DNA from 2 places in the Sinobaca sp. SA16-1 genome. Region 2 is predicted to be linked to the other one. Evidence: a T-box and tRNA genes for the amino acid it is inferred to sense, from the RefSeq annotation. Region 2 holds a T-box; the other holds one or more tRNA genes.
What was found. A T-box is a leader RNA that pairs with one kind of tRNA and senses whether it is charged. The one in region 2 lies ahead of metG (methionine--tRNA ligase), so its partner is inferred to be a tRNA-Met.
Positions count from the first base shown of each region.

Region 1: it has a tRNA-Met gene. The T-box ahead of metG (methionine--tRNA ligase) is inferred to sense a tRNA for this amino acid. The anticodon was not compared.

Region 1 covers NZ_JCAKFL010000005.1:141-8,677, forward strand. Annotated here, with positions in the region: gene pxpB (5-oxoprolinase subunit PxpB) at 122-853, shown strand; gene AC5W2J_RS14115 (5-oxoprolinase subunit C family protein) at 881-1,837, shown strand; gene AC5W2J_RS14120 (trans-sulfuration enzyme family protein) at 1,862-3,007, shown strand; gene AC5W2J_RS14125 (threonine synthase) at 3,067-4,161, opposite strand; gene AC5W2J_RS14130 (hypothetical protein) at 4,235-4,381, opposite strand; rRNA gene rrf (5S ribosomal RNA) at 4,577-4,693, shown strand; tRNA gene AC5W2J_RS14140 (tRNA-Met) at 4,714-4,790, shown strand; gene thiL (thiamine-phosphate kinase) at 4,928-5,932, shown strand; gene tsaE (tRNA (adenosine(37)-N6)-threonylcarbamoyltransferase complex ATPase subunit type 1 TsaE) at 5,935-6,396, shown strand; gene tsaB (tRNA (adenosine(37)-N6)-threonylcarbamoyltransferase complex dimerization subunit type 1 TsaB) at 6,393-7,097, shown strand; gene rimI (ribosomal protein S18-alanine N-acetyltransferase) at 7,094-7,564, shown strand; gene tsaD (tRNA (adenosine(37)-N6)-threonylcarbamoyltransferase complex transferase subunit TsaD) at 7,561-8,537, shown strand, end outside.
Region 2 covers NZ_JCAKFL010000008.1:4,361-12,897, forward strand. Annotated here, with positions in the region: gene AC5W2J_RS16925 (PSP1 domain-containing protein) at 1-179, shown strand, start outside; gene yabA (DNA replication initiation control protein YabA) at 211-564, shown strand; gene AC5W2J_RS16935 (tRNA1(Val) (adenine(37)-N6)-methyltransferase) at 661-1,389, shown strand; gene AC5W2J_RS16940 (GIY-YIG nuclease family protein) at 1,373-1,660, shown strand; gene rsmI (16S rRNA (cytidine(1402)-2'-O)-methyltransferase) at 1,644-2,516, shown strand; gene abrB (transition state genes transcriptional regulator AbrB) at 2,573-2,866, opposite strand; T-box leader at 3,234-3,495, shown strand; gene metG (methionine--tRNA ligase) at 3,555-5,552, shown strand; gene AC5W2J_RS16960 (TatD family hydrolase) at 5,607-6,380, shown strand; gene rnmV (ribonuclease M5) at 6,384-6,953, shown strand; gene rsmA (16S rRNA (adenine(1518)-N(6)/adenine(1519)-N(6))-dimethyltransferase RsmA) at 6,946-7,839, shown strand; gene AC5W2J_RS16975 (Veg family protein) at 8,010-8,270, shown strand; gene ispE (4-(cytidine 5'-diphospho)-2-C-methyl-D-erythritol kinase) at 8,533-8,537, shown strand, end outside.

The sequences.
Region 1 (8,537 bases), on a different contig from region 2:
GCATCTTTCCCCATTTAGATAATGTGGGAAGATGCTTTTTTTGTTATACTTTAGGAACATTTCTTTTTTTACATTATCTGCCGGCTGCTGAAGGCCGGTTTACATAAAGGAGCCTGGTTCTATGACACTATCCCCTGTGTATTCTCCTATTGGTGATCAGGGCATTCGGATTCTTCTGGATACGTCCATCTCTGAGAAAACGCACGTATTGATACAGTCTTTTATGAAGCAGCTCAAAGAGCATCCCCCTTATGGGATCATCGAAGCGGTGCCTTCTTATGGAGCAATTACGGTATACTATGACTCTTCTCTTACTACATACAATCAGCTTCTTCCTGCATTGGATGCTTATGTGAAAAAAGCAGGAGCCGGCTCGTTTAAACAGGCGCAGATCTATTTTATTCCGGTCTGTTATGAAGAACCATATGCCCCCGACATGGAAAAAGTGATCAAGCATACCGGCCTGAACCGCAAACGGCTTATTTCAATGCATACGAAACCGGATTACCGTATTTTCATGATGGGATTTACGCCGGGCTTTCCGTATCTTGGCGGAATGGATGAACGTTTGGCCGTGCCGAGGCTCGACACCCCCCGCTCTCTCGTCAAAGCCGGTTCCGTTGGGATTGCGAACCAGCAGACGGGGATTTATTCGATTACGAGTCCGGGAGGATGGAACATTATCGGACGGTCGCCGATTTCCTTGTTTAATAAGGAAACAGACCCGCCTATTCTACTGCAGGCCGGGGATTTTCTGAATTTTTATGAAATATCGGCCACTGACTATAAAACCATTAAAGAACAGGTCAAACAGAAGACATATACGATTCGTGTTAAAGCCAAACGTGTCTAACGTAAGGTAAAGAGGGGAGGAAAAGCGATGCCGGACATATTATGCAAAGTAGAAAAACCGGGACTGTTGACGACGATTCAGGATCTCGGCCGCTATGGGTACCAGGACCGAGGCGTTGCGCCTGCGGGAGCGATGGATGTGTATTCCTTAATGATCGGCAACCTGCTTGTCGGCAATGAAGAAGACACGCCGGGCCTGGAAATTACGATTATGGGGCCAAAGCTCGTGTTCCAAACAGAGGCGGTCATCGCCCTGACAGGAGCGGATCTCCATGCTGCCTGTAATGGGAAGCCCGTGCCTCAATGGAAAAGCTTTCGTGTACATAAAGGAGATGTGCTTTCTTTTAAAGGCCATAAAAATGGCTCCCGAGCCTATTTGACGGTAGAAGGCGGATTTGATGGAGAGCAGTTTCTAGGCAGCTATTCCACGTACTTAAAAGCGAAAATCGGCGGGATCGAAGGCCGAGCTCTTTTTAAAAATGACATACTGTACTATCATGCCGACCGCGCCAACGGCCGGACCGGAAGAAGTATTTCCCCCAAGCGGCAGCCGGTGTATCTGGATGAACAGGTGCTCCGGGTAATTGAAGGCCCTGATGCAGAAGCGTTTACTCCTGGATCCGTAGAATTGTTTTACCGGCAGGGCTATACCGTCACAAAAGACGCGGACCGGATGGGCTGCCGCCTGGAAGGCGAGACCTTATCCCACGTTGAATCGGCTGATATTTTGTCGGAGGCCTCCTCTTTTGGAACGATACAGGTACCAGCAGGGGGACAGCCTATTATTTTGATGGCGGACCGGCAGACAACCGGCGGCTATACGAGAATTGCGACGGTTATTTCGGCGGATCTGCCGAAAGCAGCCCAGCTTTATCCGGGCCAGAGGGTTCGTTTTAAAAAGGTGTCTTTGGAAAATGCCAATCAGGTAAAGAAAAAGAAAACCTCGTTTATTAAAAGTATTAAATTTGCAGCAAACTATCAATGACAAGCGAAAGGCTGAGATATAATTATGGCACCTTATTTCAATACAAAAGCGGTTCATTTCCAGAAAAATGACGGCGAAAAAAATGTAAGTAAAGCAAAACCGATCTATCAGACGTCCGCGTTTACGTTCCAGGACCTTGATGATATGGAACAGTATTTTTCCGGTGAAAAAGAGCACCTGTACACGCGGTACAGCAATCCCAACTCCGATGATCTCGGCCACGGTACGGCAGAGCTTGAGGAAGCACCGGCCGGCCTGGCCACATCTTCAGGGATGTCAGCGATTCTCGCAGGGGTACTTGCCACTGTAAAACCCGGGGAGCATATGATTGTGCCGCTCGATCTGTACGGCGGAACGTATCAGCTCTTTCAGACCGAGCTTCAGGAGTGGGGAATTGAGGTCAGCGTGATCGACTTTAGAGACCTTGCCAATGTGGAACAGGCTATTCAGCCCAATACCGTGCTGCTTTATGCTGAATCGGTGACCAATCCGCTTCTGCGCATGGAGGACATTGCCGGACTGGTCGCTATGGCTTCAAAAAGAGAGCAGATGCGGGTAATGATTGATAACACGTTTCCCACGCCTTATCTTCTGAAACCTTATACGCTTGGGGCGGACCTTGTGGTGCACAGTGCCACGAAGTATATCGGCGGCCATAGTGACGTGAGCGCCGGGGTGCTGACCGGCGGAACCGAGCTGATCGGGAAAGCGAAAAAACGCATGATCTCGATGGGCTCCAATTTAAGTCCGTTTGAAAGCTGGCTGGCCTGCCGCGGCCTGAAAACGCTGGGACTGCGGATGCAGAGCCAGTCCGATAATGCCGCCCGCCTGGCCGAATGGTTCCAGGAAAGCGGAAGTGCCGACCAGGTCTTTTATCCAAAAGGATTATCGGAGCACGGCAACGGCGCAATGGTCAGCGTCAACCTGTCCGAGGCGTATGACATTAAGACCTTTTTTGCTTCCCTGCAGTGGATTAAAATTATGCCATCGCTTGCCGGAGTGGAAACGACGGTCTCTTACCCGGTTAACACGTCACACCGCACCGTTCCGGAAGAAATTCGTTCGGCTCTCGGTATCAGCGTTCAGACGGTCCGGATCTCTGTCGGGATTGAAGACAGCCGGGATATTATTGCGGCCTTTTCCAAAGCACTCGAAGCAGCAAAAAAATAACGTCAAAGAAGCTGTCGCAAAAAGGACAGCTTCTTTTTTTATATGCGATTTCCTTAAAATCAGCCTGATTTAATACCGGCTCCGCAAAGAGGAATAACCACTTGTTCCCCCGGCGTTCTGCTGTATTGAAGGTAGCCGGCGTAGTTGACAGCGGAAGTGATTTCTACATAAAACCCTTTTCTGCTGAGATACTCCCTGGCCTCTACAATCTCGTCTTCTTCCACTGTTATAAAGGTTCCGTTTGTGTCAGCCACCGCCTCTATAATCTGTTTGGCTCGTGCCGGTGCGGCGATGGCAATCCCTTCGGCTGCTGTGCTCCGGTGTGGTACCGGGACGGTGGTGGATTGGTAAGCGGCGGCAAGCGGCGCACAGTTTGCTGCCTGAATGGCTGCGATCTTTGGTAGTTTACCAATTAACCCGTTGGCCAGTAATTCTTTAAATCCATAGTATGCCCCTAATAACAACGTGCCGTTTCCCACGGGAATAAGCAATGTATCGGGAGCGCCGCCTAACTCTTCATATATCTCGTAAGCGTATGTTTTTGTTCCTTCAAAAAAATAGGGGTTGTATACGTGGCTGGCATAAAAAACACCATCAGTTTCTACTGCCAGCTGGGCAGCGGCGGCAACCTCCTCCCGTGTTCCATGAATTTGTTTGATGACGGCGCCGTGGGCCTGAATCTGGGCGATTTTTTTCGGGGACGTCTGATCACTTACGAACACTTCGCAGTCTATCGAGCATCGGGCCGCATACGCTGCAATGGATGTACCGGCATTTCCGCTGCTGTCAGCAATCACTTTGGACACGCCTAATTCTTTCGCCCTGGTGATCAGAACGGACGCACCGCGGTCTTTAAAAGACAGGGTAGGCATCATGTAATCGACTTTCACATACGTATCAGGTTCAGATGTATCCAGCACAATTAAAGGGGTCTGGCCTTCTCCCATCGTTACGCATTCCCATGCTTTCGAGTCTTTTGCAAACGGCATGGTCTGCCTATACCGCCATAAAGTACGCGGCTGCTCGTCCCAGGATTTTGTATCTATCAAAGGATGATCTTTATGTAGATCCAACACGCCTCCGCACGTGCATTTCCATATCATAGAAGCTGCCGCATATGTTTTTCTGCAGATGGAGCAAATGTATTTTTCCATACTTTCATTCCTTTCTTTATATAAAACCTGAAAGGAACTGCCCCGTAGGGGACAGTTCCTTTGTTTTGTTCCCTTATGATGATGATTTGTTAATGTAGTTCAGCATGTTCTGAAAGACACTGATATTGTCTGTTAGTATTAGCACAGGTAGAAATATAAACGTCATAAGCAGCATTACATTCGCCAGCAGAAAAGCAGACAATGATCGGCCGACATTCACCAGAATCCCTCCTTTATCGCATCCTCATAGGCAACAGCAGGCATCTTTCTTTCTATTTATAGTATTTATAATATTGTAACATTTCTGACAATAAATTAATACAAAAAATTTTAAAATAAGGGTTGCGGTGTGAATCATTGCGTGGTATATTATTATACGTGGCGTTGAGAGACACACCACATAAAAAATAATAAGTACGGTGGCGAAAGCGAAAAGGCCACACCCGTTCCCATGCCGAACACGGAAGTTAAGCTTTTCAGCGCTGATGATAATTGGGGGGCGACCCCCTGTGAAAGTAGGACGTTGCCGTGCTTGTTAATTTTTTACCATATCGCGGGATAGAGCAGTCTGGTAGCTCGTCGGGCTCATAACCCGGAGGTCGGAGGTTCAAATCCTCCTCCCGCAACCAATTATTTTACCATTCAAGCCGATAAGGGCTTTTTTTTATGCGCAAAATGAAGAATACCTTCGTTTTCTTGCGCTTTTTATAGAATAAGGTAAACTAAAAGAATAACGAATAGACCGAGAAAATAGATGGGTGATAGCATGCCAAAAGACGAATTTGAATGGATAAAACAGCACACGCCTGCCCATTCCCACCAAACGCGACTTGAAGAAGGAATAGGAGACGACGCTGCGATTTACAAAGCGTCTTCTTTTTTTGATGAAGTCATTTGTGTGGATACAATGATTGAAGGCATTCATTTCAAAAAAGAGACGATGGCTCCTTATGACGTTGGCTACAAAGCACTGGCCGCTAACATAAGCGACCTGGCGGCGATGGGGGCAGAACCTTCCTTTTATATTGTATCAATTGCGATTCCTCCTCACTGGGAGGATGAAGAGCTCTCCGGACTCTATAAAGGCATGGCAGCACTCGGTGACCGGTACAAGATGGATTTAATCGGAGGGGATACAGTGTCCTCAGCGCACGAACTGATGGTGTCGATCACTGTCATCGGACGCGTTGAAACCGGACGCCGGCTGCTGCGGCGCAATGCAGCGGCAGGAGATGTAATTTTTCTAACCGGTCCTGTCGGCCGTTCAGCTTCCGGCTTAAAGCTGCTGTTGGAAACAGGGAGACACGCTTCTTTTTCTTCTATAGAACAGACGCTTCTTTCCTATCACCAGCGGCCGGAGCCGCAGGTGGAAATGGGCCGGCTCGCCGCCTCCATGAAAGCGAGAATCGCGCTCAATGATATCAGCGACGGCCTGGCAAGCGAAAGCTTTGAAATAGCGGAGGCGAGCGGCATCCAGATGCACCTGGAGCAGGATCTGGTGCCTGTGCCGGATGAGTTTGCCGGGTACGACCCGGGGGACTACTGGAAGTGGATGCTCTACGGCGGAGAAGACTTTGAACTGCTTGGCACGATCGAAGCCGGATGCTGGGACGATTTCCGGCAGCGGGCCGAAGCCCTGGGGCTGACAGTAACCGCAGTCGGACGTGTGGAAGCGGGAACACCCGGGGTCTGGCTTCATGACGAGAAGCAGGCAGTCCCCCTAGAAAAAAAGGGGTATAATCACTTCAGTGGAAAAGAAGGGCAGGGATAACAATGGCAGCCTTTCAAATAACGACAGTCTCTCCCGACGATACGATGAAGCGGGCCGAAGAGATTGGTCGACTGGCCCGGGCAGGTGACGTGATCACGCTGTCCGGCGATTTAGGCACAGGGAAAACCCATTTTGCCAAAGGACTGGCAGTCGGTCTCGGTGTGACGGGCAATGTAAATAGTCCGACCTATACGATTATGAAAGAATATATGGGGCGTCTTCCTTTTTATCACCTGGACGTGTACCGGCTTGAAGAGGAAAGCGAAGAGCTCGGCCTGGAAGAGTACATTGAAGGAGAGGGCGTCTCGCTGATTGAGTGGCCGGAGCGGATTGAAGGCTGGCTGGACGCCCCGGATCGGCTGCAGGTTACAATCGAGTATGCCGGAGATGACAAACGTATTATACATTTTTCAGCGGAAAGCGGAAGCTGGCTGAATTGGATAGAGGAGCGTAAGGCAGAATGAATATATTGTCTTTTACGACAACCACATCAACGATGAGTGCCTCCGTTTCGGTTAACGGAAGAACGGTTGGAGAGTATACGACTTTTTTAAAGCAGACCCATTCCCAGCGGCTGATGCCGGCGATTGATTCCCTTCTGAAGGAAACCGGGATAAAGGCCGGGGACCTGGATGCAATCGCAGCAGCCAAAGGACCCGGTTCTTATACCGGGGTGCGGATTGCAGTAACGACAGCCAAAACGCTTGCCTGGTCGCTGCAGATTCCGGTGTACGGTATTTCGAGTCTGCATCTGCTTGCTGAACAGGCGAAACTGTTCAGCGGATGGATCGTGCCGTTTATTGATGCAAGAAGAGATCACGTCTACACCGGCATATATTTTTCCGAAAACGGCGTGTGCCGCCGGGTAGAGCCGGACGGCGTACTTGATGTGCCGGCCTGGCTTGAGAAGCTGGAGGCGCTGGAGGGACCGGTGCTGTTAATTGGGGAAGAAGCGGACAAACATAAAGACCGGGTGCTTGCTGCCCGCGCGGATGTTCAGTTTGCTTCAGCCGAACAGGCTGTGCCGCATGCCTCCTCTTTGGCCGCAGCAGCGGCACAGCACGAGGAGCTTGCTGTGCACGCCCATGAGCTCGTACCGGAATATGCCCAGCTGGCAGAAGCAGAGAAAAAATGGCTGGAGGCAGGAGGCGGCAGCCGGCCATGATAGAGAAACAGACGACGGTCCGCCTCATGACCGCAGACGACGTCAACGGCGTTTATAAGGTAGAAGTAGATGCTTTTTCCGTCCCGTGGACAAAAGAAGCGTTTGAAAATGAAGTGCTGTTAAATCAATTTGCCTATTATCTGGTAGCGGAATACGAGGGTGAGATTGTAGGATACTGCGGTGTCTGGATCATCATGGACGAAGCCCATATTACAAATATAGCGGTTCATCAATCGAAAAGAGGACTTGGCATAGGCGATGCACTGATGCGGCACGTGCTGGAGCTGTCCCTGACCTATGGGGCGCTTACGATGACGCTTGAAGTACGCACAAGCAACCACCTCGCCCAGAATCTGTACCGGAAATACGGATTCGAAGCGGGCGGGATCCGCAAAAATTATTACACCGATAATCAGGAGGACGCGCTGGTTATGTGGGTGAACCTGAAGGAGCGGTACTGGCAATGATAAAAGAAGATGTAGTCATCCTTGCTATTGAAACGAGCTGTGATGAAACCGCAGCCTCGGTTGTGAAAAATGGCAGCGAAATTATTTCCAGCGTCGTTGCCTCGCAGATGGACAGTCATAAGCGGTTTGGCGGAGTTGTGCCGGAAATAGCCTCACGCCACCATACGGAAATCATTACGCAGGTGATGGAGCAGGCGATGCTGGAAGCCGAGCTTCCTTTTTCCCAGCTGACAGCGATTGCGGTCACGGAAGGTCCGGGACTTGTCGGTGCCCTGCTTGTCGGAATCAGTGCGGCCAAGGCGGCGGCGTTTGCCCACGGCCTGCCGCTGATCCCGGTTCATCATATCGCAGGCCATATTCAGGCAGCAGAACTGGTTAAGCCGATTCTTTATCCGGCGATGGCACTCGTTGTCTCAGGAGGCCATACAGAGCTCGTCTACATGAAAGAGCCGGGCCACATGGAAGTAATCGGAGAGACACGGGATGATGCCGCAGGGGAAGCTTATGACAAAGTAGCGCGCACGTTAGGCCTTCCTTACCCGGGAGGTCCGCACCTGGAACGGCTCGCTGCAACAGGAGAGCCGACGGTAAAGCTTCCGATTGCCTGGCTCGAATCAGATTCGTATGATTTCAGCTTCAGTGGGCTGAAGTCATCGGTCATTAACACAAAGCACAATGCAGAACAGCGCGGCACCCCATTTAACGCAGCCGACGTGGCGGCGAGTTTCCAGCAGAGTGTGGTAGAAGTGCTCGTGGAAAAAACAAAGCGCGCCGCCTTGGCGTATGACGTCAAACAGGTGATTACCGCAGGCGGCGTGGCTGCCAATAAAGGCCTGCGCGCCGCAATCAAAGAAACATTCGCCGGCTCGGACATCGACTGGACGATACCACCGATTGAACTGTGCACGGATAACGCCGCGATGATCGGAGCGGCCGCTTATATAGAATGGAACAAACAGAACCTTGCCGATTG
Region 2 (8,537 bases):
AGCAGGCGAAAAAAGACCTGCCTGATATCGGCCAGAAAATCGAAACACCGGAAGGCCGGGGAAAAGTAGCAGGAATCAATATACTCGAACGGCTGGTTCAAGTTCATATTGCAGAGCGTGAAAATGTGCTGGAATACAGTCTTGACGAATTAATGGAGCAGGGATTCATTACTCGCTGATAGCATACGGATAGTTGGGGTGGGGAGGAACGTGGAGAAACGAGAAATATTTTCGCAGGTCATTCATATGGAAGAACGAATCGGTGCTTTGCATGATGAACTGGGAGAATTAAAAGAACAGCTGGCTATGCTGATTGAAGAAAATCAGGCTCTTTCTCTGGAAAACAAGCATCTGCGTAAACGGTTGGATGTAAAAGAAGAGGCCAGGCTGGAAATGGAAAAACTTCAGGTAAACAAAAAACCGAAGCGTACAAGTGTAGGCGAAGGGTATGATAACCTGGCGCGCCTTTATCATGAAGGCTTTCACATTTGCAACATGCATTATGGAAGTCTTCGTACAGATGGCGATTGTTTATTCTGCTTATCCTTCCTCCAGCAAAAATAAAAAACAGGCTGTCTAAAAGTGATATTCACTCTTTGGGCAGTCTTTTTATGTGTAAAATGGAATAAGCCGTTTATCGAAATAAAGGAGTGGCAGCACGTGACAGATTCAAAAGAACGTATTGATTACATAACAAAAACCCTGCAGATTATTCAAAGCGAGGACGTATTCTCGTTTTCTATGGATGCAGTGCTTTTGGCAAGGTTTGCCTGGGTGCCTATTACAAAGGGTACTATCATCGATCTGTGCAGCGGAAACGGTGTTATACCGCTGGTGTTGTCCACAAGAAGCCAAGTTTCCATGACCGGGGTGGAAATTCAGCCCCGTTTGAAAGAGATGGCCGACCGCAGTATTCACCTGAATGATCTCTCTGACCGGATCCAATGCATAGAAGGAGATGTGAGAGAAGTACCATTCTCTCTGGAACAGGCAGATCTGGTAACGTGCAATCCTCCATATTTCGCGGCAGCCGGCGAAGCGGAATATCATAACAATCCCCACTTTGCCGCAGCGAGGCATGAGCAAAACGGCACCTTGCAGGATATCGTGAAGGCTGCTTCCCGTATGGTAAAGCAGAAGGGGAAAGTAGCGATGGTGCTTCGTCCGGAACGTTTTCTGGAGCTGGTGCAGCTTTATCAGCAGTACGGTATTGAACCGAAACGGGCAAAATGGATTCATCCGCTGGCCGACCGCCCAGCGAATATTCTGCTGCTGGAAGGTATAAAAAACGGCCGACCTGGTCTGACGATAGAACCGCCTTTGATTGTATATGATGAAAACAGGCAATATACAAAGGAGTTTCAGAATTATTATGAAGGAAGCGACTAAACGGTACTATGTATATATTCTCTGCTGTGCCGACAACACCTTATATACCGGGTATACTGACAATGTGGAAAGAAGAGTCGCAGTCCATGAAGCGGGAAAAGGTGCAAAGTATACGAGAGGGCGCGGCCCTTTTGTGTTAATGCATCAAGAAATGTTTTCCACTAAATGGGAAGCAATGCAGCGGGAGCGGGAGATTAAATCCTGGAATCGGGAGAAAAAAGAAATGTTGATTCAACACAACAGAGGAGGCAGGCATGAAACAACAACATAGTTATGCCGAGGAAGGCGGAAGCCTGTATTTGGTTGCAACGCCGATAGGGAATTTAGAAGATATGACATGGCGGGCCGTCCGGATTTTAAAAGAAGCAGATATCATTTTTGCAGAAGATACCAGACAAACTAAAAAACTTTGCTCACACTTTGATATTCATACGCCCATGAACAGTTATCATGAGCACAATAAGCAGTATAAAGGAGAAGCTATTCTACAGGCGCTGCAGGACCAAAAAACCGTGGCGCTTGTAAGTGATGCCGGCATGCCGCTTGTGTCGGACCCAGGTCTTGAAATTGTGAAACAGTGTGTCGACCTGGATATCCCCGTAATTCCCCTTCCGGGAGCGAATGCGGTTCTTCCCGCTCTCGCTGCGTCCGGGCTGGCCGCCCAGGGTTTCTATTTTTACGGATTTCTTCCAAGAAAGAAAAAAGACCGGCTCGAGGAACTGGCGCGGCTTTCTGAAATCGGCGTACCAATGATTTTCTATGAAGCTCCCCATCGGTTGAAAGATATGCTCAAAGATATGAGCAGCGTGTGGGGGGACCGGCAGGCATCTCTTGGCAGAGAACTGACCAAACGTTTTGAGGAGTTTACGCGCGGTCGTATATCAGAGCTGGCCGATTACGCAGGCTCTCACCAAATAAAAGGGGAATGTTCTCTTGTAGTGGAAGCAGGAAGCGGCGATCTGGCGCAAAAAAACGACTGGTGGGAAGAATACAGCCTTCAGGATCATGTTCATTATTATATAAATGAAGAAATGACATCAAAAGATGCAATTAAACAGGCCGCCGTGGACCGGAATATTCCTAAAAGGGAAGTTTACGCGGCTTATCACGAGATTAAAGGTGAATAAACTACGCTGTACCCAAAAAAAGGCGGCATCCAAAAGGATGCCGCTTACTTATTTGATTAGGCGTTCGTCTTGTGCTTGCTTGTGTAGCTTTGAAGATCTTTCAAGATTTCCTCTGCGCCTTCTGGGGAAAGAATAATTTTGCCGCCGGCAAGAGAAACGTTATCGTCCGATACTTCACCAGTAACCTGGCAGGTCATGTTCGGCTTGTATTTTTTCAAAATAATGCGGTCGTGATCCACATAAATTTCCAATGCATCCTTTTCAGCGATTTCCAATGTGCGGCGAAGTTCGATAGGAATAACTACCCGGCCCAGTTCATCTACCTTACGTACAATACCTGTTGATTTCATAATATTCGTCCTCCTAGGATTTAAATCATTTATGTCATCTTTCGACATTTTTCTCTATTTGTAACCTAAGAATACCAATGTTTCCAAACCAAGTCAAATATTTTTAACTCCATACCATTGTAATATATAGAAATTTTTTCATATTAATAAAACCCTTTTATATCAGCATTTAAATAAGTATATAGAAAGTATATTATGTTTTAGCCTCTGGTGTAATTTCCATTTGCCGATCCAATAAATAAACGAATAAGAAAAAATAAAGGTGTTTTTGTCGAAAAAAGTCGAACTATTAGACAGTGACTAATACATTGACAGTGAAGGCTTTCCCGGATATATTTACTATTGATGTCTAATATAAAATGAATACTGTTTTCCTATGAAAGGATAAGTACAAAAGGACGCTGTAACAGAGAGCCGGGAACTGCTGAAAACCGGTACAGCTGGAATTTTCGAAAATGGTCCGGGAGGAACTTTCTCTTGAGTTTAAAAAAATAAAAGAGAAACGTATTTCTGCGTTAAAGATAAGCGTTGTTTTCTGATGGAGCTTTCAGAAGAAGCGCACCGAGCCCCCGCCGTTTACCGGGGGAAATTTGGGTGGTACCGCGTGAGTAGAAACTCTCGTCCCTTTGCAGGACGAGGGTTTATTTTATTTTATATAAGAAGTTTTTTCTATTAAGGAGGCCCCATTATGACAAAGAATGATAAGACGTTTTACCTGACAACGCCCATATACTATCCAAGCGCCAAGCTTCATATCGGCCACGCCTACACGACTGTAGCCGGTGACGCTATGGCCCGCTATAAGCGCCTGCGTGGATACGATGTGCGCTATTTAACGGGCACAGACGAACACGGCCAGAAAATTGAGCGAAAGGCCGAAGAAAAAGGTGTGTCTCCACAGGAGTTTGTTGATGAGGTGGTTACAGGCATTAAAGACCTCTGGGAAAAGCTTGATATTTCCTATGATGATTTTATCCGCACGACAGAATCACGGCATAAAGAAGTAGTCCAGAAGATTTTTGAAACCTTAAAGAAAAACGGCGATATTTATTTAGATGAATATGAAGGCTGGTATTCGGTGCCGGATGAAACATTTTATACCGAAAGGCAGCTCGATGACCCTATTTACGAAAACGAAAAAATAGTCGGCGGCAAAAGCCCGGACAGCGGCCATGCGGTCGAGTGGGTAAGAGAGCGCTCGTACTTTTTCCGGATGAGCAGGTATGCCGACCGCCTGTTAAAATATTACGAGGAAAATCCTGAGTTTATCCAGCCGGAATCCCGCAAAAATGAAATGATCAATAACTTTATTAAACCAGGGCTCGAAGACCTTGCTGTCTCCCGTACCGCATTTAAATGGGGCATTCCGGTAGAAAGCGATCCGGAGCACGTCGTTTACGTTTGGATAGATGCATTGTCCAATTACATCACGGCACTTGGGTACAGTACGGACCAGGATGGAGATTACCAGAAATTCTGGCCGGCGGACGTGCATATTGTTGGAAAAGAAATTGTTCGTTTCCACACAATATACTGGCCGATCATGCTGATGGCTCTTGATCTGCCACTGCCAAAGAAAGTATTCGGCCACGGCTGGCTTCTGATGAAAGATGGAAAAATGTCGAAATCAAAAGGCAATGTGGTCGATCCGATTCCGCTCATAGAGCGCTATGGATTAGATGCCCTCCGCTACTACCTGCTTCGGGAAGTACCATTCGGCTCCGACGGTGTCTTTACGCCGGAAGGTTTTGTGGACCGTATCAACTACGACCTGGCCAATGACCTGGGAAACCTGCTTAACCGTACGGTAGCAATGGTGAATAAATACAAAGGCGGAACGCTTCCGGCTTACTTGAAAGACGGAACGCCGTTTGATGATTCCCTGGTAGAGCTTGTAGAAGTTACGGTGGCAAAGGTTGAAGACGCGATGGAGGATATGGAATTTTCTGTAGCCCTGTCAGCTATTTGGCAGCTGGTAAGCCGCACGAATAAATACATCGATGAAACACAGCCGTGGGTGCTCGCGAAAAGCGATGAGCATGCTGAGCAGCTGGGATCGGTGCTTTATCATCTGGCGGAAGCCCTGCGTCATATATCCATCATGATTCAGCCTTTTATGACCAAAACCCCGCAGAAAATGTGGGAACAGCTCGGTATTCAACAAGAAGATACAGTCTGGGATTCCCTGCATACGTTTGGGGTACTTCCAGCAGGAACGACGGTTGTGAAAAAAGGGACGCCGGTGTTTCCGAGACTCGATTATAAAGAAGAAGTGACCCATATTATCGAAGATATGGGAGGAGAGGCGAAAAAAGAAGAAACGGAACCGGCACAGCAGGAAGAGGTGCAGGAAAGCGAAAGTAATGAAATTACGATAGATGAATTTCATAAAGTGGAGCTGAAAGTAGCAGAAGTGACAGCTGCCGAACCGGTAAAAAAAGCCGATAAACTCCTGAAAATCCAGCTGGAACTGGGTGGAGAGTCAAGGCAGGTTGTCTCTGGCATTGCTCAGCACTATTCACCTGAAGAGCTTGTAGGACGAAAAGTGATTTGTGTTACCAACCTAAAGCCTGTGAAACTCCGCGGCGAATGGTCTCAAGGGATGATTCTTGCTGCATCCAAAGGAAAAGAACTAACGCTTGCCACGGTAGCGGATTCTCTGCCCAATGGCTCGATTGTTAATTAAATAGAAAGAAAAGGGCAGGCTCCGGCCTGCCTTTTTCGTAAGGAGGATACATGTATGCTGTTTGATACTCATGTTCATTTGAACGTAGAGCAATTTGATGAAGATGTAGAAGAAGTAATAGAACGGGCAAAAAAGGCCGGCGTAGAATGGATGAATGTGATTGGGTTTGACCGCCCCACTATTAAAAGGGCGATCGAACTGGCAGAAAGCTATGAGTTTATTTATGCGACCGTCGGCTGGCACCCAGTAGACGCGATAGACATGACTGAAGAAGATCTGCGCTGGATTGAAAAGCTAGCTTCGCATCCGAAAGTAGTTGCTCTTGGAGAAATGGGACTTGATTACCACTGGGATAAATCACCGGCGGAGGTTCAAAAAGAAGTATTTCGAAAGCAGATTCGACTGGCTCAAAAAGTAAATCTTCCGATCGTTATTCATGACCGGGAAGCCCATGAAGACGTTGTAGCTGTGCTGCAGGAAGAGGAAGCAGAAAAAACCGGCGGTATCATGCACTGTTTCGGCGGCGATTCGGAAATGGCTGCGAAGTGTCTGGAGATGAACTTTTATATTTCCTTTGGAGGGCCGGTGACGTTCAAAAACGCCAAACTGCCAAAGGAAGTGGCGGCAGGCGTTCCAATGGACCGGATTCTAGTAGAAACCGACAGTCCGTTTCTAGCGCCTCATCCTTACCGCGGCAAACGAAATGAACCATCCTACGTAACGCTTGTCGCGGATAAAATCGCTGAACTCAAAGGGATGAAGCCTGAATCGTTTTATGCCCAGACTACAGCTAATGCCAAGCGCTTGTTTCAATTGGAAGATAACTAAATGCTGCGTATTAAAGAATGCATTGTCGTAGAAGGAAAAGATGATACAGCTGCAGTGAAACGAGCAGTAGACGCGGATACGATCGAAACGAACGGCTCGGCGATTGGGGAGTCTGTTCTGCAGCGGATTGAGCTGGCCAATGAACGGCGCGGCATTATTATTTTTACGGATCCGGATACGCCGGGGGAAAGAATCCGTCGTATTGTCAGCGAGCGTGTGCCCGGGTGCAAACATGCGTTTATTACCAAAACAATGGCAGCATCCAAGTTCAAAGGAAGCCTTGGCATTGAGCACGCCTCTCCGGAACACATTCAGGCAGCACTTGCAGCAGTGCGGGAGGAATATGGAAGCAGCAGGCCGGGCTCTGATATTCCCCGTGGAGATCTCATTGCTGCCGGGCTCCTTGCCGGCCCCCATGCGAAAAAGCGGCGGGAAAAGATGGGCGAAAAATTAAAAATAGGCTATGCAAATGGAAAACAGTTTCAAAAGAGACTGGATATTTTTCAGATCCAAAAAGAAGAATTTGCCAAGGCAATGAAGGAAGTATTAGAGGAGGAAGATCGAGGTGTCTAAAGATATTGCCACACCGACGCGCACAAAAGAAATACTGGAAAAGTACGGCTTTTCATTTAAAAAGAGTCTCGGCCAGAATTTCCTTATAGATACAAATATTCTGCAGCATATCGTAAAAGCGGCGGGAATGGGCGAAAACGACTCAGTCATAGAAATAGGCCCTGGCATTGGTGCGCTCACAGAGCAGCTCGCAAAAGCGGCGGGAAGAGTGGAGGCATTTGAAATTGACCGCCGTCTGCTGCCGATTTTAGCAGAGACACTGAAAGATTATCCGCACGTAACGGTGCATCACCAGGATATTCTGCAGGCTGATCTGCGTCCGCTGCTGGAAGAGCTCCGTAGTTCCGGAAAAACTGCGGTAGTCGGTAACCTGCCGTATTATGTCACTACGCCGATTTTGATGGGGCTGCTGGAACAAAAGCTGCCGGTGGACCGAATTGTCATTATGATCCAAAAAGAAGTGGCAGAAAGGATTGCAGCGGCTCCCGGTTCAAAAGCGTACGGGTCCCTTTCTATTGCAGCTCAGTATTATGCAGAGGTGACGCAGGAGCTTGTTGTGCCAAGGACGGTATTTATGCCAAAACCTAACGTAGACTCAGCTATTCTCCGTCTGGACGTACGAAGTGGTCCACCGGTGGAAGTGAGAGACGAAGCTTTCTTTTTTACCCTGGTGCGGGGTGCATTTACCCAGCGCCGGAAAACGCTCTGGAATAATGTACAGAATAGTGTCATGAATAAAACGTACAAAGAAGAGCTGCAGAATCTTTTTTCTGAAACTGATATTGATCCTGTCAGACGGGCAGAAACACTCTCTATAGAAGAGTTCGCCCTATTGAGCAACCGAATGTATCCAATGTGGAAAGAGATGCGGGAAAAAGCAGAATAGAGGGCATGAGCCCTGCTTTACCCGGCGGAATGAAGCTTTTTTTTCCTCTTTCCGATTTCCTGAATTAAATCGTTGACATGCTCTGTTCATACTTGATATAATCATAAATTTACTTGACATCATCGTTCACTGGTGGTATACTATTGTATGAGTGAGGTGGATCTTAGACAATGGGAAAAACACTGGTAGAAATTAAAGAGTCGCTAGATGCAAAGGTCGGTAAAAAAGTCACGGTTATTGCTAATGGAGGAAGAAAGAAAACGATTGAACGATCCGGTTTTCTGGAAGAAACATATCCTTCTGTTTTTATTGTGAAGCTTGACAAAGAAAAGCATCACGTGGAAAGAATTTCTTACAGTTACACAGATGTACTCACGAAAACCGTACAGCTTTTTCTTCCGGAAGAAGAAGCATTAGTTGAAAAAATGTAATTGCAGCCTTAACCACATATGAACGATGAGTGCGCCCTCCATAAAAGCAGGGTGCACCATAAAGCCCCGGCAGAAGAGAATTCTCTGCTGGAGCTTTTTTTGTGCAGAAAATGATGCTGCGGCAAAAATAAAACTCATTCCTGACTGTCTATAAGCGTAAACTGTACATACTGGAAGTTTTCAACTAAAATATACAGAGATAATGAGGCGGCATATGCGAAGGCTGCTATCAGCGGCTGAAGATAGAGAAGGAGAATGTTAGGTGAA